DNA from 2 places in the Solwaraspora sp. WMMB762 genome. Region 1 is predicted to be linked to the other one. Evidence: riboswitches for the same ligand, from Rfam matches in the RefSeq annotation. Region 1 holds a riboswitch; the other holds the start of a gene.
What was found. Region 1 has a riboswitch for cobalamin ahead of ACN27J_RS18775 (hypothetical protein). Riboswitches for the same ligand answer to the same signal wherever they lie in the genome.
Positions count from the first base shown of each region.

Region 2: it holds a riboswitch for cobalamin, as region 1 does, so the genes downstream of both, cobN (cobaltochelatase subunit CobN) here and ACN27J_RS18775 (hypothetical protein) in region 1, are expected to answer to the same signal.

Region 1 covers NZ_JBMHMD010000001.1:4,209,635-4,217,201, forward strand. Annotated here, with positions in the region: gene ACN27J_RS18765 (MmgE/PrpD family protein) at 1-1,318, opposite strand, end outside; gene ACN27J_RS18770 (short-chain fatty acyl-CoA regulator family protein) at 1,461-2,870, shown strand; cobalamin riboswitch at 3,239-3,457, shown strand; gene ACN27J_RS18775 (hypothetical protein) at 3,768-4,070, shown strand; gene ACN27J_RS18780 (MerR family transcriptional regulator) at 4,165-5,115, shown strand; gene ACN27J_RS18785 (glycine hydroxymethyltransferase) at 5,196-6,611, opposite strand; gene metE (5-methyltetrahydropteroyltriglutamate--homocysteine S-methyltransferase) at 6,669-7,567, opposite strand, start outside.
Region 2 covers NZ_JBMHMD010000001.1:772,769-780,335, forward strand. Annotated here, with positions in the region: gene cobN (cobaltochelatase subunit CobN) at 1-2,737, opposite strand, end outside; cobalamin riboswitch at 2,794-2,924, opposite strand; gene ACN27J_RS03700 (precorrin-3B synthase) at 3,042-4,331, shown strand; gene ACN27J_RS03705 (precorrin-8X methylmutase) at 4,328-4,966, shown strand; gene ACN27J_RS03710 (precorrin-2 C(20)-methyltransferase) at 4,963-6,486, shown strand; gene ACN27J_RS03715 (cobalt-precorrin-6A reductase) at 6,474-7,271, opposite strand; gene cobM (precorrin-4 C(11)-methyltransferase) at 7,268-7,567, opposite strand, start outside.

The sequences.
Region 1 (7,567 bases):
AGTCCCGCAGGACGGTGCCGTCGGTGAGGGTGATCTCCAGGCGTCCGCCGAACGCCTTCTGCGTCGGGTCCGGGCTGTGGTAGCGGCGGGTCCACTCCGGATCCTCGACCGTGGTGATCTTGTTCCAGAGGGCGACGGTGTCGGGGCGGCCGGCCCGGTGCGGGTCGTACGAGCCGACGTGGTGCCAGGCCCCGTCCTGCAACGCCACGGCCAGGATGTAGGGAATGGAGTGGTCCAGCGTCTCCCGGCTCGCGGTCGGGTCGTACTTCTGCGGGTCGTTGGCTCCCGAACCGATCACGTGGTGGGTGTGGTGGCTGGTGTGCAGGACGATCGAGGCGATCCGGTCCACCCCGGCGGCGGTGTCGATGCCGGGCAGCTTGTCGCGCATCGCGCGGGCGAGGTCGATGAGCGCCTGAGCCTGATACTCGGCGGAGTGTTCCTTGGTGTAGGTGCGCAGGATGCCGCGGAGTGGATCCCCGGGTGCCGGTAGCGGCACGGTGTAGGTGGCGTCCGGGCCGTCGAGCAGCCAGGCGATGAATCCGTCCTCACCCTCGTAGATGGGTGCCGGGGCGCCCTCGCCGCGCATCGCGCGGTCGACCGCCTCGATCGCGGCCTTGCCTGCGAACGCGGGGGCGTACGCCTTCCACGAGGAGATCTCGCCTTTGCGGGACTGGCGGGTGGCGGTGGTGGTGTGCACCGCCTGACCGATGGCCTGGTAGACCACCTCGGTGGGCAGACGCAGCAGCGCGCCCAGCCCGCACGCCGTCGCCGCGCTCAGATGCGCCACATGGTCGATCTTGTGCTTGTGCAGACAGATCCCGGTCACCAGGGCCACGTGCACCTCGTAGGCGACCAGCAGGCTGCGCAGCAGGTCCGCGCCGCTGGCACCGACGTGCTGGGCGACGGCGAGCAACGGCGGGATGTTGTCCCCCGGGTGGGAGTAGTCCGCCGCCAGGTAGGTGTCGTGGAAGTCGAGCTCCCGCACGGCCGTGCCGTTGGCCCAGGCCGCCCACTCGGGCGACACCCGCAGCGCCGGGTCGGCGCCGAAGATCGACGCGCCCGGGGCCATCCGATGCGGCCGGGCCTGCGCCCGGGCCACCGCGACCGGACGCCGGGACAGCGCGGCCATCGCCACCGCGGCGTTGTCGATCACCCGGTTGGCGACCATCGCCGCCGCGTCGGCGTCCAGCGGAGCGCGCGCGGTGGCCACCTCGGCCAGAGCCCAGGCCAGCTGCCGGTCGCGGGGCAGCCGTTCCGCACTGGGCGATACGCGTACGACGTGCTCGATCAACAGGGTCTCCTCAGGCTCGGCGGTCACCCTGTCAGGCTCACCGGCCGACAGGTCCTGCGTCGAGGCCCGGAAAATGCGTACTTTCCACGACGGGAGCAGTGAAACTGCAACGTTTGCAAAACTTGCAAGTGTTATATTCGCAGCTCGGGGCACCGCGAGGAGGCGACGAGTGACGGCGGACAAGAAGCTGTACGCGCACGCCAAACTGCGCCGGCTCCGCCGCGAGCATGGCCTCACCCAGGCCGAACTCGCCCGCCGTCTAGACATCTCCACCAGCTATCTGAACCAGATCGAGAACAGCCAACGCACGCTCACCGCGCCCATCCTGTTGCGCCTGGCCAAGGTGCTCGGCGTCGATCCGGAACACTTCGCCGACACCGACGTGGAGCGACTCGGTGCCGACGTGCGCACCGCGCTGGCCGACGAGGCGAGCGGCGTGAGCGTCGACCCGGTCGAGGTCGTCGAACTCGTCCGCGACTACCCGGCCGCCGCCCGCGCTCTGGTCGCCCTGCACCAGCGCTACCAGGACGCCGTCGGACGGGTCGCCGCCCTCGCCGGACCCACCGGCAACCCGCCGCTGCTCGGTGAGCCGCACGACGCCGTACGCGACTTCTTCTACGAGCACTACAACCACTTCGACCCACTGGACACCGCCGCCGAACAGCTCGCCAGCCACCTACGGCTGACGCCCGCCCGAGCGGCCGAGGCGCTCAGCGAATACCTGCTCGATCAGCACGGTGTCCGGGTGGTCGTCACGACTCCCCCCGCCACCGGCGAATCACGCCGGTTCGACCCGGACAGCCGGGTGCTCTACCTGGCCGCCAACCATGCCAACGGCCAACGCGCCTTCCAGATGGCCACCCAGCTGGCATTCCTCGAACACGGCGACCAGATCAGCGAGCTGGCGACCGGCCTCACCTCGCCGCCGGCGACCGCGCTGGCCCGCATCGGCCTCGGCAACTACTACGCCGGCGCGCTGCTCATGCCCTACACCGACTTCCACCGCCAGGCCGAACAACTGCGCTACGACGTCGACCTGCTCGCTGGCCAGTACGGCGTCAGCTTCGAAACCGTCTGCCACCGGCTCAGCACCCTGCAACGACCGACCCGCCGCGGAGTACCGTTCGCCTTCCTGCGCGTCGACCGCGCCGGGAACATCTCGAAACGACAGTCCGCGACCGACTTCCACTTCTCACGCTTCGGCGGCACCTGCCCTTTGTGGATCATTTACGAGGCGATCGCCGCCCCCGGACGGATCCTCACCCAGGTCGCCGAGATGCCCGACGGAAAACGCTACTTCTGGATCGCCCGCACCGTCACCCACGGCGGACGCGGACACCACAGCCCGCGCAGCACCTTCGCCGTCGCTCTCGGCTGCGAAGTACGCCACGCCCACCGGCTCGTCTACAGCGACGGCATCGCCCTCGACGACCCCCGCACCGCCACCCCGATCGGCCTCGGCTGCCGCATCTGCGAACGCCGCGACTGCGCCCAACGCGCCCGTCCGCCCGCCGCCGGCGGCCTACTCATCGACGAGAACCGGCGCACCGTCATCCCCTACGCGGTGGACCGCAGATAGCGTGCATCGAACGTGGTGAGCAAACACTACGGCACCGGCGCATCACCTTCTCCCAACGACTGGGCGTTCGGGAGCTGCCCATCCGGGACTACGCGCCACCACACCACACGGGAACACACCGGCTACGGCTTCTACCGGCTGACGCCCACGGGCACCCCTGCCTCCGGCGCACCTTCGGGACGTCGTTCTGGCCGTGTACCGACACTGGTACGGCCTGCCCGCCGAGCATCCGGTGGTACATCGCACGTTGCGCGCCAGTGGTCTGCTCGGCCCGGTGTTACCGCAGGTCTAGCGCAGCGCCGCCACCCGGGTTGTCGTCGACAGCGATGGCTTGATAGATGCCGGCCAGTTCGAGAGCTCTGACACGGTATCCTTGCCTCGCAGCCGGTCTGCTGCGGCATCCAGTCGTGGCGGCGCAAGAGGGAACCCGGTGTGAGTCCGGGACTGCCCCGCAGCGGTAAGTGGGAACGACCATCGTCGAGGACACTGGACCCGATTCGGGTTTGGGAAGTGACGGTCACTAGGAAGCCCGGGATCTCCCGGTCACGCCCACGAGTCCGAAGACCTGCCCGCTGTCCACATGCACGAGGCCTGTGGCGAGCTCGGTGACCTTCGAGGGCGGGTTGACCATCAGCGACGGCACGTCCCCCGTGCTGCGCTCGATCGCACCCTCTCCGTGCCGAGTCTTCACGGCCGGAAGGAGACAGAGGTGCGCGCGGCATCGATTCGACAGCACCGTATGCCGACCGGCATTGGCGAGCCGCACCGTCTGCGGTTCACGCTCAGGAGCATGCCATGCAAGCTCAGCGTCCGAGCACGCTGCGGGGATCGCCTCGACGTCAACCTGTGCACCTGCCGGCCGATCACCCCTGTCCCGCACCACGAGCGGAGCACCCCATGAGCAAACCGCTGCGGCCCCGACGCACGATCATCAACGGCGAAGAACTCGTCGTCCTACCGGTCGCCGACTACGAACGTCTCGCCACCGCGCGCCGGCAACTCGGAGCACGCGAGGCCCGGCTTCGTAGCCTGACCCACCAGGTGCGCGTCCTGACCGAACTGCTCATCACGATCCAGCAGTTCCTCGCGGAAGCACCGGCCTGCTGCGACACACGACGCGATGCCGACAACCAGCTCAGCGACCTGACGCGCGCCCAGCGACTCCCGCGACCCGCGTCCGCACCCGAGACGAGACCATGAGTCACCGTCACCTCCGGGAGCCCTCCGCAACCGCACCGGTCACGGCACCGTCCTCGGCGGGGGTCTGGTCGGTGTTCACGCCGCAGGGACGCCGATGAGTGACGACCGGCCGCCTCACCTCATGCCGTCCACCGGCCGCCACCCCCCGGCACCCGACGACTGCCGAACTCCGACCGAATCGCCGCTGCCCGCCGGTGCACTCGCCCGCCGGCTCGGTGTGGCCCCCACGACGCTGCGGTCCTGGCACCAGCGGTACGGGCTGGGCCCCAGCGGTCACCAAGCCGGTCAACATCGCCGTTACACGCCACAGGACGTGGCCGCGCTCACGGTGATGGCCCAGTTGACCGCGCGTGGCGTGTCCGCGGCGGAAGCCGCCCTGCAGGCTCGCCGACAGGCGACACTGCAGCCCGTCGTCCACCCTGCCGTCGACCACCACACCGAGTCCGCAGCCCGTGGGATCGCCCGCGCCGCTCGCCGCATGGACGTACTGACCCTGCGGGAAACCCTGACTGCGGCGGTCGCCGCACAGGGCGTAGCGCACACCTGGCACACCCTGGCCGGCCCCGCCTTCATCCTGATCAGCCGAGCCCGATACAGCGAGGCACGTCGAGCGCTCACCCGGCGGGTGCTTGCCCGCTGCTTGAGTGAGGTCTTCGCCACGGTGCCGCGACCCCGCTCCGGATCGCCGGTTCGGGTCCTGCTGATCGCCATCGGCGAGCGCCGCGACTGCCTGGCGCTGGACGCCGTGGCCGCCGCGCTCGCCGAAGACGGGATCGCCTCGGTGCACCTGGGCTCCGGGCTGCGAGCCGCCACGATCGCCGACGCTGTGAGTCGTCGCCGACCCACCGTCGTCGTGCTGTGGAGTCACAGTCGGCATCACCGCGGGCCAGAGCTTCTCCGGACGCTCGCTGACGTGTCGGGCTACCAGCCCGCCGTCGTGATCGCAGGGAAGGGCTGGTCGCCCCAGACCACACCGGCGGCCGGGGTGTTGGGTCCATGCCCCGAGCTCGCCGACGCGGTCGCCACCGTCGAAGGTCTGGTCTGAAACGACGCGGACCGGATCTCGCAATGGTTCACGGTCCGGGTGGCACACACGCGATAGTGATGCCACCCGGACCGGTCCGCTCAGGCGAGGTCGACGCCGGGATAGAGCGGGAATGCCGCGAGCAGCTCAGTGGCCTGCTTGCTGACCCGGTCGGCCAGGGCCGGGTCGATCTGGTATTTCGCCTTGGATCCCTCGGTCGGCGTGGTGCTGGTGAGCACGGTGTGGATCAGGTCGGCGATCTGGTCCATCTCACCGACGCCGAGGCCGCGACTGGTCAGAGCCGGGGTGCCGATCCGGATGCCGGAGGTGTACCAGGCGCCGTTGGGGTCCCGGGGAATGGCGTTGCGGTTGGTCACCACTCCGCTGTCCAGAAGGGCCTGTTCGGCCTGGCGGCCGGTCAGGCCGAACGGGTGCACGTCGATCAGCACGAGGTGGTTGTCGGTACCGTCGCTGACCAGGCGCACGCCGCGGCGCATCAGCCCGTCGGCGAGGGCCTGGCTGTTGTCGACGACCTGCTGGGCGTACGCGGCGAAGGCGGGTTGACGGGCTTCGGCGAACGCGACCGCCTTCGCCGCGACGACATGGTTCAGTGGGCCGCCGAGCACCATCGGGCAGCCGCGGTCGACCTGGTCGGCGAGTTCGGGCTGGGCCAGGACGGCCCCGCCGCGCGGGCCACGCAGGCTCTTGTGGGTCGTGGTGGTGACGATGTGTGCGTGCTCGACCGGGTTGAAGTCGCCGGTGAAGACCTTGCCGGCGACCAGCCCGGCGAAGTGGGCCATGTCGACCATGAAGGTCGCTCCGACCTCGTCGGCGATCTCCCGCAGCACCGCGAAGTTGACCTTGCGGGGATACGCCGAGTAGCCACCGACGATGATCAAAGGCTTGAACTCACGAGCCGTCTCCCGCAGTGCGGTGTAGTCGATACGCCCGGTGGTCGGGTCCACGCCGTAGCTGCGCTGATCGAACATCTTGCCGGAGATGTTGGGCCGGAATCCGTGGGTGAGGTGACCGCCGGCGTCCAGCGACATGCCGAGCATCCGCTGGTTGCCGAACGTGCTGCGTAGTTGCGCCCACTCAGCGTCGGTGAGGTCGTTGACCTGCCGCCGCTCGAACCTGCGCAGATGTGGGACCTCGACCCGGTCAGCCAGGATCGCCCAGTACGCCACCAGGTTGGCGTCGATGCCGGAGTGCGGCTGGACGTATGCGTAGGGGCTGCCGAAGAGCGCTTTGGCGTGCTCCACCGCCACCGCCTCGACGGTGTCGACGTTGTGGCAGCCGGCGTAGAAGCGGCGGCCGATCGTGCCCTCCGCGTACTTGTCGGACAACCAGTTACCCATCGCCAGCAGTACCGCCGGTGAGGCGTAGTTCTCGCTGGCGATCAACTTCAGCGACTCCCGCTGATCGTGCAGTTCTCTGACGATCGCATCGGCGATCTGTGGCTCCACCGCGCGGACAGCCTCGATCGCGGCTCGGAAAGCAGTCGATTCGACGTTCAATATTCCTCCCGGGTCGAGCCGGGCGGTCCCGTGACGGGACCGCCCGGTGTAGCGATGTCAGTTGCCGCGGACCTCGGCGGCGGCCGCGACCAGGTGACGCAGGGACGCCTCGACCTCGGGGTAGGCGCGGGTCTTCAGGCCGCAGTCCGGGTTCACCCACAACCGCCGTGCCGGCACGGCCGCGACGGCCCGACGCAGCGCCTCGATCACCTCGTCGCGCGGCGGCACCCGGGGCGAGTGGATGTCCCACACCCCGGGTCCGACACCTCGGCTGTAGCCGATCGCGGCAAGGTCGTCGAGGACCTCCATCTTCGACCGGGACGCCTCGATGCTGGTGACGTCGGCGTCGAGAGCGTCGATGGCGGTGATCACCTCACCGAACTCCGAGTAGCACAGGTGGGTGTGGATCTGGGTGTCGTCGGCGACGCCGCTGGTGGCCAGCCGGAACGCGCCGACGGCCCAGTCCAGGTACGCCTTCTGGTCGCTCTTGCGCAACGGCAGCGTCTCCCGCAGCGCCGGTTCGTCGACCTGGATGACCCGGATCCCGGCGGCCTCCAGGTCGTGGCATTCGTCGCGCAGGGCCAGCGCGACCTGGTCGGCGGTGTCGGCGAGTGGCTGGTCGCTGCGGACGAACGACCAGGCCAGGATGGTGACCGGACCGGTGAGCATGCCCTTGACCGGCTTGCTGGTCAGCGACTGCGCGTAGGTGGACCACTCCACCGTCATCGGGGCCTTGCGTGCCACATCGCCGTAGATGATCGGTGGGCGGACGCAGCGGGAGCCGTACGACTGCACCCAGCCGTGCTCGGTGGCCGCGAAGCCGTCGAGTTGCTCGCCGAAGTACTGGACCATGTCGTTGCGTTCCGGTTCACCGTGCACGAGCACGTCCAGTCCCAACTGTTCCTGTAGGCGGATGACATGCTCCACCTCGGCGCGCATCCGCGACGCGTAGCCGG
Region 2 (7,567 bases), 3.4 Mb from region 1:
GTACCGTCACGTCGATGCGGGGCCGGCCCAGCTCCTCGGTCGGGACCACCGTGACGCCGGTCACCCGCCGCGACGCCTCGTCCCACACCGGCCGTACGCCGAGCAGCGCCAGCACCTCGGCGATGTCGTCTCCGGCGGTACGCATCGCCGACGTGCCCCACACCGACAGTCCCACCGAACGGGGCCAGTCGCCGGTGTCGGCCCGGTAGCGGGCCAGCAGCGACTCCGCCATCGCCTGACCGGTCTCCCAGGCCAGCCGGCTCGGCACCGCCTTCGGATCCACCGAGTAGAAGTTGCGCCCGGTCGGGAGCACATTGATCAGCCCGCGCAACGGTGACCCGCTCGGCCCGGCCGGCACGTACCCGCCGGCCAGGGCGTGCACGACGTGGGCCAGCTCGTCGGTGGTGCGGGCCAGCCGGGGCACCACCTCGGTCGCCGCGAACTCCAGAATCCGGGTGACCAGCGTGGCCCGCCCGTCGTCGCCACCGCCGAGCACGCGCGTGGTGACCTCGGCGGCGGCGTCCGGTCGCCAACCGTGCTCCTCCATCGCGACCACCAGTTCCCGGGCGACCGCCTCGGCCGCGTCGGTGCCATCGCGGTCGGTGCCGGACTCGTCCAGGCCCAGCGCCTCCCGCAGGCCGGGCAGCGCGGCCACCTGCCCGGCCCACATCTGGCGGGCCCGCAGCATCGCCAGCACCAGGTCGACCCGGGCCGCGCCGACCGGTGCCGAGCCGAGCACGTGCAGCCCGTCGCGGATCTGCACGTCCTTGACCTCGCAGAGCCAGCCGTCGACGTGCAGCAGGAAGTCGTCGAACTCGGCGTCGTGCGGCCGGTCGTCCAGACCGAGGTCGTGGTCGAGCCGGGCGGCCTGGATCAGGGTCCAGATCTGCGCCCGGATCGCCGGCAGTTTCGCCGGGTCCAGGGCGGCGATGTTTGCATGCTCGTCGAGCAGTTGCTCCAGCCGGGCGATGTCGCCGTAGCTCTCCGCCCGGGCCATCGGCGGCACCAGGTGGTCGATCAGGGTGGCGTGCGCCCGGCGTTTGGCCTGGGTGCCCTCACCGGGGTCGTTGACCAGGAACGGGTAGATCAGCGGCAGGTCGCCGAGGGCGGCGTCCGGCCCGCAGCCGGCGCTGAGCCCGACCGTCTTGCCCGGTAGCCACTCCAGGTTGCCGTGCTTGCCGACGTGCACCACGGCGTGCGCGCCGAAGCCGTGCTCCAGCCACCGGTACGCGGCCAAATAGTGGTGACTCGGCGGCAGGTCCGGGTCGTGGTAGATGGCCACCGGGTTGGCCCCGAAGCCGCGCGGCGGCTGCACCAGCAGCACGATGTTGCCGGCGCGCAGCGCGGCGAGCACGATCTCGCCGTCGGGGTCGCGGGAGGTGTCCACGTACAGCTCGCCCGGTGGCGGACCCCAGTGCCGTTCTACCTGTTCGCGCAGCTCGGCCGGGAACTCCGCGTACCAGCGGCGGTAGTCGGCGGCCGGGATCCGCACCGGGTTGCCGGCCAGCTGATCCTCGGTCAGCCAGTCCGGATCCTGCCCGCCGGCGGCGATCAGCGCGTGCATCAACGCGTCGCCGTCGCCGTCGGCCAGGCCGGGGACCGCGTCCGGACCGTCCGGCGGCCCGACGTCGTAGCCGGCCTCGCGCAACGTCCGCAGCAGCGCCAGCACGCTGGCGGGGGTGTCCAGGCCGACCGCGTTGCCGATCCGGGCGTGCTTGGTCGGGTACGCCGACAGCAGCACCGCGATCCGTTTGTCGCCCGCCGCGATGTGCCGCAGCGCGCCGTGGCGGACCGCGATCCCGGCGACCCGGGCGGCCCGCTCGGGGTCGGCGACGTAGACCGACAGCCCGTCGGCGTCGATCTCCTTGAACGAGAACGGCACGGTGATCAGCCGGCCGTCGAACTCGGGGATGGCCACCTGGGTGGCCGCGTCCAACGGGGACAGTCCGTCGTCGCTGGCCGCCCAGGTCTGCCGCGAGCTGGTCAGGCAGAGCCCCTGCAGGATCGGCACGTCCAGCTCGGCGAGGGCGCCGACGTCCCAGGCGTCGTCGTCGCCCCCGGCGCCGGCGGTCGCCGGTCTGGTCCCGCCGGCGGCCAGCACCGTCACCACCAGGGCGTCGGCCTGGCGCAGGGTGGCCAGCAGCTGCGGGTCGGCCGAGCGCAGCGACGAGCAGTAGACCGGCACTGCCCGACCGCCGGCGGCGTCGACCGCGTCGCACAGCGCGTGCACGAAGCCGGTGTTGCCGGCCAGGTGGTGGGCCCGGTAGTAGAGCACCGCCACGGTCGGCCGCCCCGGTGCCGCCGGCACGCTCGTGCGCTCCAGTACGCCCCACTCCGGAGCCGGCTGCGGCGCGGCGAAGCCGTGCCCGGTGAGCAGCACCGTGTCGGACAGGAACCGGTGCAGCTCGGCGAGGTTCGGTGGGCCGCCGTGGGCCAGGTAGGCGTGCGCCTCGGCGGCCACCCCGGCCGGTACGGTGGAGAGCTCCATCAGGGCGGCGTCGGGTGCCTGCTCACCGCTGAGCACCACCACGGGGCGGCCGTCGGCCAGCAGTGCGTCCATCCCGTCCGGCCAGGCCCGGCGGCCGCCGAGCAGCCGGACCACCACGAGGTCGACGCCGGACAGCAGCTGCGGAAGGTCGTCGACCGACAGCCGGGTCGGGTTTGCCAGGCGCCAGTCGGCACCGCTGGCCCGTCCACTCAACAGATCAGTATCTGAAGTGGACAAAAGTAGCATCATCGGACGCCCGGTCCTCCCTCGGGGTCCGCGCCCCGGGTCGTCGGTCGCGGCGACCGGAGTCTCCTGGCTCCCGGATCAACGCTCGCCCCGGCCTTCCGGCACCCGACTGAGGGGACCGTGGCCGTCGGTGGGGTCTGCTCCCCGGTGACAGTGGCGGGACCGCACCGGATTCACACCGGACTTCCTCCGCTTGTCGCCGCGTCTGGCTACCGAACACTGTCACGACCGGCGGACGTTTCGTCAAGGTGTGATGTATTCGCTGTGCGGCGGCCGCCGTCCGGGGACGACCCGTAGTATCCGCCGGGTGCCCGCCTTGCCATCGCCGCCCGCCCGGGGCGCACCCGATGCCTGCCCCGGTGCCGTGCAACTGCACCCGGCCGCCGACGGCCTGCTGGCCAGGATCCGCTGCCCCGGAGGGCTGCTCACCGCCGCCCAGCTGCGGCTGCTGGCCGCCGTCGCCCGCGACCACGGTGATGGACATCTCGAACTGACCAGCCGGGCAAACGTCCAGGTGCGCGCGGTCGCGGCCGCCGCCACCGGACCGCTCGCCGCCCGGCTGCGTACGGCCGGGCTGCTACCGTCGACCGCGCACGAACGGGTCCGCAATATCCTCGGCTCCGCCCTCGCCGACATCGACACCCCGGCGGCCTGGGACGTCGGGGCGCAGGTCCGCGCCCTCGACGCGGCGATCTGCGCGGAGCCGGACCTGGCCCGGCTCTCCGGGCGGTTCCTCTTCGCCATCGACGATGGCCGAGGCGACACCGTCGCGGCCCGAGCCGACGTCGGTCTGCTGCCCGGACCGGACGACGAGGTGACCGTGCTGCTCGCCGGTGCCGACCACGGGCTGCGGGCCCGGCCCGCCGACGCGGTACGGGTCGCGGTCGCCGCCGCCCGTGCCTTCCTGGACGATCCGGACGCAGCGGCCGGCAGCGCGTGGCGCCTCGATGACCTGACTCCGGCAGCGCTGGACCGCGTCGTGATCCGGGCCGGCACCGCACCCGGGGTACGGCGTACCGCGCGGCGGTGGCAACCACTGACGCCGGCCGGCGGCCCCGTCGCGCAGGTCGGGGTGCGGCACCGTCCCGACGGCGACTTCGCCCTCGTCGTGGCGGTCCCGTTGGGACGCTTGACAGTCGACCAGGTCGACCTGCTCGCGGCCGCGTCGCCGCAGCTGAGGATCACGCCGTGGCGGGGGGTGGTGCTGCCCCGGGTCACCGACCCCGCCGGTTGGGCGGACCGGCTCACCCGCGCCGGGCTGGTTACCGACCCCGACTCGCCGTGGCTCGGAGTGACCGCCTGCGCCGGGCTGCCGGGCTGTGCCCGGTCCCGGGCCGACGTGCGCGCCGACGCGGCAGCGACGCACACCGGGCGGCCGGCCCCGACCGGCGGTGTGCCAGCACCGGGGCGTCGTCACCGCCTTCCGGTGCACTGGATCGGCTGTGAGCGTGGCTGCGGCAGTCCGGCCGGTCCGATGGTCCGGGTGACCGCCACCGGTGACGGGTACCAGATCGACGCCCCCGACCGGACCAGCATCCGCCTCCCGACCGGGGCCGCCCTTGGTGCGGCCGTCCAGACCGCACGTGAGGAGCAATGATGGACCATATCCGCGACGCGGCAGAGATCTACCGGCAGTCGTTCGCCACCATCCGTGCCGAGGCCGACCTGAGCCGACTCACCGCCGAGCAGGCCCGGGTCGCGGTGCGGATGATCCACTCCTGCGGAATGGTCGACCTGGTCGACGACCTGGTCTTCTCGCCGCAGGTGGTGGCTGCCGCCCAGGGCGCGTTGCGGGCCGGCGCGCCGATCCTCTGCGACGCCACGATGGTCGCCGCCGGCATCACCCGGCGCCGGCTGCCGGCCGACAACCCGGTGCTGTGCGCCCTGTCCGACCCCCGGGTGCCCGAGCTGGCCGACCGGCTGGGCACCACTCGCAGCGCCGCGGCCGTCGAGCTGTGGGTCGACCGCCTCGACGGCGCGGTGGTCGCCGTCGGCAACGCACCGACCGCGCTGTTCCGGCTGTTGGAGCTGGTCGACGCCGGTGCCGGCCGGCCGTCGGCGGTGCTCGGCGTACCGGTCGGTTTCATCGGCGCCGCCGAGTCCAAGCAGGCTTTGATCGACCATGGTGGACTGGAACACCTGGTGGTCCGGGGACGACGCGGTGGCAGCGCGATGGCCGCCGCCGCACTCAACGCGATCGCCAACGACGACGAGGGACAGGTGGGGCGTTGAACGCGCGTCGCGGCGGACCGGGTCAGCTCTACGGCGTCGGGCTCGGCCCGGGTGACCCGGAACTGGTTACCGTGAAGGCGGCCCGGCTGATCGCTGCGGCTGACGTGATCGTGCACCATAGTGCCCGGCACGGTCGCAGCGTCGCCCGGTCCATCGCCGAGCCGTACCTGCGCGCGGGACAGATCGAGGAGGCGTTGGTCTACCCGGTGACCACCGAGCGCAGCACCCATCCCGGCGGCTACCGGGCGGCGATGGACGAGTTCTACGCCGACTGCGCGCGGCGGCTCGCCGCCCATCTCGACGCTGGTCGGACCGTGGTCGTGCTCGCCGAGGGCGACCCGCTGTTCTACGGCTCCTACATGCACCTGCACAAGCGGCTGGCCGACCGGTACCCGACCGAGGTGGTGCCCGGCGTCACCTCGATGAGCGGTGCCGCCGCCGCACTCGGCCGGCCGTTGGTCGAGGCCGACGAGGTGCTCACCGTCCTGCCCGGCACCCTGTCCGGGGCGGAGCTGACTAGACGGCTGGCCGAGACCGACGCCGCCGCCGTGCTCAAGCTGGGCCGGACCTTCCCGGCGGTACGCGACGCGCTGACCGCCGCCGGCCGGCTCGACGACGCGTGGTACGTCGAACGGGCCAGCACCGGGGGGGAACGCGTCGAGCCGCTGGCCGACGTCGACCCGGCGACGGTGCCGTACTTCTCCCTGGCGTTGCTGGCCAGCCGTCGCGGTGGCACCGTCGCGGCGAGCGCCGCCGACAACGCCCGGTCCGGCCGGGGAGAGGTGGTGGTGGTCGGCCTCGGACCGGCCGGCCGGGACTGGATCACCCCGCAGGCCCAGGCCGCTCTCGCGGCCGCCGACGACCTGGTCGGGTACGGACCGTACCTGGACCGGGTGCCGGCCAACCCCCGGCAACGCCGGCATCCGTCGGACAACCAGGTGGAGGCGCAGCGGGCCGCGCACGCGCTTCGGCTGGCGGCCGACGGAGCCCGGGTCGCGGTGGTCTCCTCCGGCGACCCCGGGGTGTTCGCGATGGCCACGGCGGTGCTGGAGGTCGCCGCCGAGCCCCGCTGGAAGGACGTGCCGGTCCGGGTGCTGCCCGGGGTGACCGCCGCCCAGGCGGTGGCCAGCCGGGTGGGGGCACCGCTCGGGCACGACTACTGCGTGCTGTCGTTGTCGGATCGGCTCAAACCCTGGCCGGTGATCGAGCGGAGGCTGCTCGCCGCCGCCCGCGCCGACCTGGTTATCGCGATCTACAACCCCGCGTCGCGCAGCCGGACCTGGCAGTTGGCCCGGGCGCGGGATCTGCTGCTGGAGCACCGGTCGGCGCAGACCCCGGTGGTGGCGGGCCGCGACATCGGCGGCCCCGGCGAACGCGTCGACGTGGTGGCGCTGGCCGATCTGGACCCGGCCACGGTGGACATGCGGACCCTGTTGATCGTCGGTTCGTCAGCGACCCAGGTCAACCACGGCCGGGACGCGGCGCCGGTGGTCTTCACGCCACGGCACTACCCGGGCTGAGCACCTGCCGCCGCGCCGAGCCCGGCCAGCCAGGTCACGGCGGCGTTGACATCGCTGACCGTCGGTGCGGGTGGCGCGGCGGCCCGGTCGACCATCAGCACCGGCAGTCCGAGCTCGCGGGCGGCGACGAGCTTGGCGTACGTCTCGTCGCCGCCGCTGTCCTTGGTGACCAGCACGTCGATGGCGTGCGTGCGCATCAGCGTCCGTTCGCCGTCCACGGTGTACGGCCCACGATCGAGCAGCAGCACCCGGTCGGCGGGCAGCGGCGGCTGCGGCGGGTCCACCGTCCGGATCAGGAAGAAGACGCCACTCAGCGGCGCGAATGCGGCCAGGCTCTGCCGGCCGGTGGTCAGCATCGCCCGGCTGCCCAGTGCGGGCAGCGTGGCGGCGGCAGCGGTCAGGTCCGGCACCCGGTGCCAGACGTCGCCCGGTCCGGCCGTCCAGCCCGGCCGGCGCAGCACCAGCAGCGGTGTGCCGGTCTGGGCACAGGCGGTCACCGCCGAGGTGGAGATCCGGTTCGCGAACGGGTGGGTGGCGTCCACCACCGCGCCGATGCGTTCGTCCCGTAGCCAGCGGGCCAGCCCGTCCGGTCCACCGAAGCCACCGATGCGGGTCTCGCCGTGCGGCAGCCGAGGCCGGGCCACCCGGCCGGCCAGCGAGGTCACCACCCGCGCCGGCGGATCGGTCGACAGCGCGGCGGCGAGCTGACGGGCCTGGGTGGTGCCGCCGAGAATGAGCACCCGTGGCCCGCCGCCCGGGCTGGAGCCGGTGCGGTCACCGGTCATTGCCGGCACCGGTCGGCGCTGTACAGATGGCTGTCGGGGAAACCTGCCGCGCCGAGCACCGCGCCGACGACGATCACGGCGGTACGGACGATGCCGGCGGCGTGTACGGCGCCGGCGATGTCGGCCAGCGTGCCCCGCAGCGCCACCTCGTCGGGCCGGCTGGCCCGAGCCACCACCGCCACCGGACAGTCCGCGCCGTAGTGCGGCAGCAGGTCGGCCACCACCTCGTCGATGCGCTGCACGGCCAGGTGCAGCACCAGGGTGGCCCGGCTGGCACCGAGGGTGGCCAGGTCCTC